DNA from 2 places in the Kitasatospora purpeofusca genome. Region 2 is predicted to be linked to the other one. Evidence: riboswitches for the same ligand, from Rfam matches in the RefSeq annotation. Region 2 holds a riboswitch; the other holds the start of a gene.
What was found. Region 2 has a riboswitch for FMN ahead of ribB (3,4-dihydroxy-2-butanone-4-phosphate synthase). Riboswitches for the same ligand answer to the same signal wherever they lie in the genome.

Region 1 (4,201 bases), 310 kb from region 2:
CGACGGTGTCCCGGCCGCGCTCCTGGAGCTCGTAGGCGCGCAGCTTGTGCGCCAGGCCGATGCCCCGGCCCTCGTGGCCGCGCAGGTAGAGCACCACGCCCCGGCCGGTCTCGGCGACCCGGCGCAGCGAGGACTGGAGCTGGGGGCCGCAGTCGCAGCGCAGCGAGCCGAGCACGTCGCCGGTCAGGCACTCGGAGTGGACCCGGACCAGGACGTCCTCGCCGTCGGGGAGCCGGCCGTCCTCGGCCAGGCCGCCGGCGACCAGCGCGATGTGCTCGACACCGTCGAGGGTGCCCCGGTAGCCGACGGCGGTGAACTCGCCGTACGCGGTCGGCAGGGAGGTGACGGCGGCCCGGTCGACGTGCAGCTCGGTGCGGCGGCGGTAGGCGATGAGGTCCTCGATCGAGATGATCGCCAGGTTGTGCTCGCGGGCGAAGGCCACCAGTTCGGGCAGCCGGGCCATGGTGCCGTCGTCGTTGACCACCTCGGCGATCGCGCCGGCCGGCGGCAGGCCCGCCAGCCGGGCCAGGTCGACCGCGGCCTCGGTGTGGCCGGGGCGGACCAGCACGCCGCCCTCGACGGCGCGCAGCGGGAAGACGTGCCCCGGGCGGGCGAGGTCGCCGGGGCCGGTGCCGGGCGAGGCGAGCAGGCGCACGGTGCGGGCCCGGTCGGCGGCCGAGATGCCGGTGTCGACGCCGTCCCTGGCGTCGACCGAGACGGCGTAGGCGGTGCCCTTGCGGTCCTCGTTGACCTGGGTCATCGGCGGGAGCTTGAGCCGGTCCAGCTCGGCGCCGGTCATCGGGGCGCAGATCACGCCGGAGCTGTAGCGGACGGTGAAGGCCATCAGCTCGGGGGTGGCGGCGGAGGCGGCGAAGACGATGTCGCCCTCGTTCTCGCGGTCCTCGTCGTCGACGACGATCACGGCGCGGCCGAGCGCGATGTCGGCGACGGCCCGCTCGACCGGGTCGAGGACGAACTCGCCGACGGGGTCCCCGGCCGGGGTCGCGGTGGGGTTCTCTGCCGGACGCGTGGTGGGGTTCTCGGTCATGCGGAGGCTCCCTGGAGGGCGGGGTCGGTCACGGGGTGTGCGGTGCGGCCGCGGAGCCACCAGGCGCGCAGGCCGAGCAGGACCAGGACGAAGTACACGGAGTAGGCGAAGCCGGAGAAGACCAGGCCGTTGTTGAAGGCGAGCGGCACGCCGACCAGGTCGACGGCGATCCAGGCGAACCAGAACTCGACCCAGCCGCGGGCCTGGGCGACCATCGCGGCCAGCGTGCCGACGAAGATGTAGGCGTCCGGCCAGGCGTCCCAGGACAGTTGCGGGACGGCGGTGAAGAGCGTGCCGACCGCCAGGGTGCCGAGCGCGGTGCCGCCGATCAGCACGGCGCGCTCGCGGCCGGTGGCGAAGCGCACGGCGACGTCGCCCTCGCCCCGCGCGCCGCGCTGCCACCTGGTCCAGCCCCACACGGCGGCCACGACCACCACGATCTGCTTGCCGACGCCGCCGCTGAGGTGGGCGCTCCAGTAGGCGCCGACCAGGACCAGGCCGGAGAGCAGTTGGACCGGCCAGGTCAGCCGGGACCGCTGCCAGCCGAGGGCGAGCGCGGCGAGGCCGAGCAGGTTGCCGATGATGTCGGAGCGGTAGACGTCCTGGCCGAGCAGGTGGACGGTGCCGTTGAGCCAGTTCACCGTTCCTCCCCCGGAGTGCCGTCCGTCGCGGGCAGGGGCGGGAGGGTGCGGGCCTCCAGCAGCCGTTCGACGTACTTGGCGAGGACATCGACCTCCAGGTTGACGCTCTCGCCGACGGCCCTGGTGCCGAGGGTGGTCAGCGCGAGGGTGGCCGGGATGAGGCTGACGGTGAAGCTGTCGCGGGCGGCCTCGACCACGGTGAGGCTGACGCCGTCGACGGTGATCGAGCCCTTCTCGACCAGGTAGCGCGAGACGGAGTCGGGCAGCGAGAACCGCAGTACCTCCCAGCGGAGTTCGCCGGCCGCGTCGCGCTCCCCGGGTTCGCGGCCCAACAGCCGCCCGGTGGCGTCGACATGACCCTGCACCAGATGTCCGCCGAGCCGGGCGCCGAGCGCCATGGCGCGCTCCAGGTTGACCCGTCCGCCGGGCTTCAACTCGCCCAGGCTGGAACGGCGGAGGGTCTCGGCCATCACATCGGCGCTGAACTCGCCGGTACCGGCAGCGAGTTGCTCGGGGGTGTCGACGACGGTCAGGCAGACGCCGTTGACCGCGATGGAGTCGCCGTGCCGCGCGCCCTCGCAGACCACCGGGCCGCGCAGACGGATCCGCGAGGATTCGCCGATCTCCTCGATCGACACGACCTCGCCGAGCTCTTCGATGATGCCGGTGAACACCCGGGTTCTCCTCGCGCTTGGGGCGCGGACTCCGGGGTGTGGCACGGGAGAAGGACGCGGACAGATGTGGGCGCGGGGGTACGCGGACCGCCGGACGGCAACGGGACCCGTCGCCGGGCTGCCGCCGAACCGGGCGCCGGAACGAGGGGGAACCCCGTCCGTCGCCGCACACCGCCTCCCGAGGTCCACCGGGGGACCGCGGGCCCTGCTCACTCGTCCGCCGCGCACGCCTCCCATCCGGACTTTAACCGTCGGTCCAGGAATTTCACCTGGTCAACCGTCCGCTGGCTGCGGACGGGTCGCGGACTGTAACCGCCGGTTCGGATTTTCACCGACCCCGGAGTGCGCTGAACGTCACTGCTGATTCTGCCGTCATTCTGCCATGATCCGCGCGGAGCCCGGGAGAGGTGTCCACTGTGGTCTCTTTCACTCGGTGCCGGGGAATGGACGGCGCGGGGCCGCCGATCGGGGAATGCGATGCCTTTCCGAAGGTGCCCGAAGGTGTCCGAGGGCGTCCGGTGGCGGCCCGGGGTGCGTCGGGCGCAGGCTGGTGGTACCGGGGCGGTGGCACGCGCCGTCGCGGGCGACCGCAGGAGGTGCGGGAGCTATGGCCAAGTTCATGGACGTCCACCACGGGATGGCCGGCATCACCGAGGAGCAGTTGCGGATGGCGCACCAGGCGGACCTGGCGATCCAGGCCGAGGAGGGCGTGACCTTCGAGCAGGCCTGGGCCGATCCGGAGTCGGGCCACGTCTACTGCCTGTCCGAGGCACCGTCGAAGGAGGCCGTGCAGCGGATCCACGAACGCACCGGGCATCCGGCGGCCGAGGTGCACCCGGTCCCGCTGAACGTCTGATCGTCCCGGGGCCGGGCGGCGGGCGCCCGACGGATCAGGGCGCGGCGACCGGCGTGAAGTGGCTGACCTCCGGCGGGTGGGCCAGGTACCGCAGTTCGCCCTCCGACCAGACCGGCCGGATCCGCCACATCGGCCCCGCGTAGCCGAGCAGCGCCGCCTCGTCGCGCCAGCGGCTGACCACGAGCACCCGGTGCCCGTCCTCGGTGACGGAGCGCAACAGCTCGCCGCCGAGGCAGCCGTCGGTGCGCCCGAGTTGTGGGAGGACCTTGCTGATCAGTACCTCGCAGAACTCCTCGATGTGCCCGGCCATGACCTGCCCGGCCCAGATTCTGATGATCACGGCGACCACCTGCTCCGAAAGCGTCCTGGCCCCATTATCGACGCGAAAACGCTGGTGGCGAGGGGTTCGGGCGGGATTTCCCGACGGCGGACGGCCGCTCCGGCCCGGGCTCGGTTACGTTGATCGGTATGACCAGCACACCGGAGTCCGTTGTTCCGTCAACAGCCGGGCCGGATCGGCCCTCCGGCCTGTTCGAGGCGCTCGCCGCCACCGCCGTGCGTGACGCGGCCGGGCTGCGGGAGGTCTACGAGCAGCCCGGGGACCACGCGCGCCGCAAGCAGGTGGACCGCATCCACGAGGTCGCCCGGCAGTTGATCGCCTGCTCCTCGCTGGTCCTCCTGGCCAGCACGGACGCCGAGGGGCGCTGCGACGTGTCCCCGCGCGGCGGCCCGGCCGGACTCGTGTCGGTGCTCGACGAGTTCACCCTGGCGATCCCCGACGCGACCGGCAACAAGCGGCTGGACACCCTGCACAACATCGTCGGGACCGGCCGGATCGGGCTGCTCTTCGTCGTACCGGGCCGGGACACCACCCTGCGGGTCAACGGGCGGGCCTGCGTCTCCACCGATCCCCGGCTGCTGGAGCAGCTGACGGCGGTCGGCAAGCCGCCGCGCAGCGCGATCGTGGTCGCCGTGGAGGAGG
Region 2 (4,201 bases):
GTTCCGGCTGCCCTCCCCGCGGACCGGCTTGACCACGGCGGGCAGGCCCACCTCGGCCAGCGCGGCGCGCCAGCCGTCGGCGTCGGTGAGCAGCGCGCTGCGCACACTGTCCACCCCGGCCTCCCGCAGCCGCCGGCGCTGCGCCGCCTTGTCGGTCAACACCCGCACGGTTTCAGGGGTGTTGAACGGCAGGCCGAGCAGTCCGGCGAGCCGGGCGGTGTCGGCGAGCATCCGTTCGCTGAACGTCAGGATGCCCTCGGCCCCCTGCTCGCGCAGCCGGGCGACAGCCGCCCCGTCACCCTCGGCCAGCGCGACGACGCCCGCGCAGTTCTCCTCGAACAGCGGGCCGACCTGCCGGGCGTGGTCGGAGTCGGCCAGCGCGACCAGCACCGGAGCCGTTCGGCCCAGGGCGATCACCTCGCGCGGCGAGGCCGAGCCCCGGTCGTAGACGACGACGATCGCCACCGCTCAGGCGCGATCGAAGAGTCGGGGGTCCTCGACGGCCTCGGCGAGCTGCCGGAGGGTGCTGCGGCGCAGCACCGCCGACCGGGGCATCTCCAGACCGGACTCGATGGCCCGGGTGGAAATCGCGAGGGCCAGCAGGGAATCCCCGCCGAGGTCGAAGAAATCGGCGTCCAGGTCGTCGACCGGTGTACCGAGGACTTCTTCCCAAATACTTCTGAGTTTTTCGGTGGTGCTGGTGTCGGACATACCAGGCCTCTCCCCGTCGGCGTGCATCCGTGAATCGATTATTGGAGCAGGATTGCGGAACTGTCAATTCCGGGAAAACAGTGGGTTAACCGGAGCCGTTGCCGAACTCCTGCGGGCAGGGCGAATCCCGGCGCCGCCCCGGAAATGGAATTCCGGGCGGAACCGCCCCCTTCTGCGGCCGGTTTCCCGGCCGGATCAGCCGACGACCGCCGCGACCGCCGGCCGGGTCGCGGCGGCCGAGGTGCGCAGGTACTCGACCAGGTCGGCGATGGAGATCAGCGCCAGACCGTGCCGGCGCGCGAACCCGCGCAGCTCCGGCAGCCGGGCCATCGAGCCGTCGGCCATCGCGATCTCGCAGATCGCCGCCACCGGACGCAACCCGGCCAGCCGGCACAGGTCCACCCCGGCCTCGGTGTGACCGGGGCGCGCCGGCGCACCGCCGTCGACGGCCCGCAGCGGGAAGACGTGGCCCGGGCGCACCAGCTCGGGCGGGCGGGTGCCCGGCTCGGCCAGCAGGCGCAGGGTGAGCGCCCGGTCGGCCGCCGAGATGCCGGTGCTGATACCGGCCGCGGCGTCGACCGAGACGGTGAAGGCGGTGCGGTGGAGCTCGGTGTTGTGGCGGACCATCTGGTCCAGTTCCAGCCGGTCGAGGTCGGCGCCGGTCATCGGGGCGCAGAGCAGTCCGCGGCATTCGGTCATGGCGAAGGCGACCAGTTCGGTGGTGGCGAGCTCGGCGGCGAAGAGGAGGTCGCCCTCGTTCTCCCGGCTCTCGTCGTCGACGACGACGACCGCCCGGCCGGCCGCGATCTGCGCGACCGCGTACTCGACGGAGTCGAACGGCTGCTCGGTGTCGCCGACCGCGTACGGAGTCGCGTCGGCGGTGGTCGTGCCCGTGGTGTGGCCCATCGGAACTCTCCTCGCGCTCGGGGCGCGGACTTCCGGGGCTGCTGGAGCATGGGCGTGCAGGGACGGCCTTCGACCGCATTCCGGCGGAATCGGCCCGCGACCGACCGGCCGAAAGGGAATCCCCCTGGCCGTCGGAAAAACCTGCTCGCCGCGCACTGCCTCCCTTCCGGACTTTAACCGTCGGTCCAGGAATTTCACCTGGTCAACCGGCCGCTGGCGGCGGACGGGTCGCGGACTGTAACCGCCGGTTCGGAATTTCACCGACCCCGGAGTGCGCAAACGTCTTGAACAACGCTCGTCAACTTTGCACACTTGCCGCGATCTTGACAAGACGTCGGTCAACGGGTGGCGCCGTGGGCTGCATCACACCGTCGACGGGACCTCCCGACCCCGCCGTTCGGCGGGCATTGCCAAGGCTCTCCGAGCGTGCCTAAGATCCGGACCGCCGATGCCTACCCACGAGTAGCGACCCCCGTTCGACCTGCGTCGAACCACTGGGGAAGGGGTCCGAGGGGCAGGCGTTCGGCACTCCGGCGGGGGCCGGGGTTTCGCCGCCCGCGTTCCTGGGGGCGGCATTGCGAAACGGGGGCAAGACGTTCATGCACGATCCATCGAGAAGTCCGAGGCGCTCCGCCGTGCCCGCCGGCGACGCATCCGGCCGGAGCACGAGCTCTGCCGCGACCGGTCCCGGCACAGCCCTGTCCGAGGCCGGACCCGGCCCGTTACCGCCGGAATCAGCGCTGTTGACGCCGGGTCAGGTCGTCCTGCGCCGGGAGATCCTCGACGGACGGGTCTGGCTGAGCTACCCCGTCCGGGTCGTCGCCCACGAACCCGACCTGCTCGCCCTGTACCTGGCCCGCGACACCCGACTCTCCTTCGGCGAGGGCGGGTTCAGCTGGGGCCCGCACGGCTGGAGCACCGTCGCCGACCGCTGGCGCAGCCCCGGCGTCCTGCAGCTGCAGCGCCCCGGCGAGGCCCACGCGGTCTGGGCCTTCCGCGACCCCGCGACCGACGAGCTCTCCGGCTGGTACGTCAACTTCCAGGACCCGTACCGGATCACCGCCGAGGGCGTCGACACCCTCGACCACGAACTCGACCTCTGGATCCCGGCCGACGGCGGCCCGTACCGCTGGAAGGACGTCGAGGCCTTCGAGGAGCGCGCCCGCACCGGCGGCTTCACCCCCGAACAGGCCGCCGCCGTCCGCGCCGAGGCCGCCGGGCTCGCCGCCCGGATCGACCGCGGCGAGACCTGGTGGACCGAGCGGTGGACGCACTGGCGGCCCGCCGCGTTGTGGACCGCTCCCCCTCCCCCTCCCTCGGCCTGAGCCGACCCCCCGCCGTCCGACGGTCCACCCGACCGTCCGGACCCGTCGGGGCACCACCCGTGCCCCGGCAGCGCGACAGCGCGGCGGCACCGCACCGCGGCACCCCTGTGCCGCGGCGGCGCGCACCGCGGCGGTCCGCACCCGCAGCAGCCCACACCGCTGCACACAGCACCGCAGCACCACAGCACCGCGAAAGGAACGACCGATGCGCATAGCCCTGGTGACCTCCCCCGGCTCCGTCGAGATCCGCGAGACCCCCCGCCCCGAGATCGGCGAGGACGACGTGCTCGTCCGGATCGCCGCCTGCGGCCTGTGCACCATGGAGGCCAAGCTCTACACCGGCGCCATGCCCGTCTACCCCGTGGCCGCCGGCCACGAGGTCTCCGGCCGCGTCGAGCAGGTCGGTGCGCGCGCCGCCGCACTGGAGGACGCCCCCGCCGTCGGCGATCTGGTCACCGTGGACCTGCTGACCCGCTGCGGCACCTGCCGCCACTGCCGCTCCGGCAACAGCGCCGTCTGCGCATCGCCGCAGGGCAGCCTGCTGCCGGACGGCAGCATCAGCATGGGCGCGGGGCTCGCCGAGTACGTCCGGGTGCCGGCCGCCCACGCCTGGCCGGTCGGCGACGCCGACCCGCTGCACGCCGCCATGGGCGAGCCGCTGGCCTGCGTCGTGCACTCGTTCCGGCGCGGCTCCTTCCAGCCCGGCGACCGGGTCGCGGTGATCGGCGGCGGCTTCATGGGCCGGCTGCACCTGCTGCTCGCCCGGCACCACCAGGCCCGCTCGGTCACCGTGATCGAGACCGACGAGGCCCGCCGCGGCGCGGCCCTGGCGGCCGGCGCCGACCACGCCGTGACGCCCGAGGAGATCGCCGAACTCCCCAAGGCCGACGTGGTGTTCGTCACCATCGCCTCCCGCGAGGCGATCGCCGCCGGCTTCCGCGCCGCGGCCGACGGCGCCCGGCTGGTCCTCTTCGGCGGCTCCCACGACACCCCCGACGCCGTCCTGCCCGGCTACGAGGTGCACCGCCGCCAGCTCACCGTGACCGGCTCCTACAGCCAGGAGCCCGCCGACTGGCGCGCCGCCGCCGCCCTGCTGCGCGGCGGAGCACTCGCCGACGGGCTGGCCCCGCTGGTCACCTCGCGCCACGAACTGTCGGACACGGACAAGGCGTTGACCGAGAGCTCCGGCTCGCCGGTCTTCCGGGTCTTCGTCGAGCCCCGCTGACCCCCACCCCCACACCCTCCTGACACCCCGTCGG

Region 1: linked by a shared signal. The riboswitch ahead of OG715_RS08550 (riboflavin synthase) and the one ahead of ribB (3,4-dihydroxy-2-butanone-4-phosphate synthase) in region 2 are both predicted to bind FMN.

What each region holds. Positions count from the first base shown of each region.
Region 1 is NZ_CP108561.1:1,980,454-1,984,654, forward strand. It holds gene OG715_RS08540 (bifunctional 3,4-dihydroxy-2-butanone-4-phosphate synthase/GTP cyclohydrolase II) at 1-1,048, opposite strand, end outside; gene OG715_RS08545 (nicotinamide mononucleotide transporter family protein) at 1,045-1,689, opposite strand; gene OG715_RS08550 (riboflavin synthase) at 1,686-2,363, opposite strand; FMN riboswitch at 2,585-2,712, opposite strand; gene OG715_RS08555 (SCO4226 family nickel-binding protein) at 2,971-3,219, shown strand; gene OG715_RS08560 (antibiotic biosynthesis monooxygenase family protein) at 3,254-3,559, opposite strand; gene OG715_RS08565 (MSMEG_1061 family FMN-dependent PPOX-type flavoprotein) at 3,688-4,201, shown strand, end outside.
Region 2 is NZ_CP108561.1:2,289,230-2,293,430, forward strand. It holds gene OG715_RS09765 (ATP-grasp domain-containing protein) at 1-465, opposite strand, end outside; gene OG715_RS09770 (acyl carrier protein) at 469-711, opposite strand; partial or broken gene ribB (3,4-dihydroxy-2-butanone-4-phosphate synthase) at 934-1,617, opposite strand; FMN riboswitch at 1,766-1,896, opposite strand; gene OG715_RS09780 (DUF402 domain-containing protein) at 2,361-2,942, shown strand; gene OG715_RS09785 (zinc-dependent alcohol dehydrogenase) at 3,148-4,167, shown strand.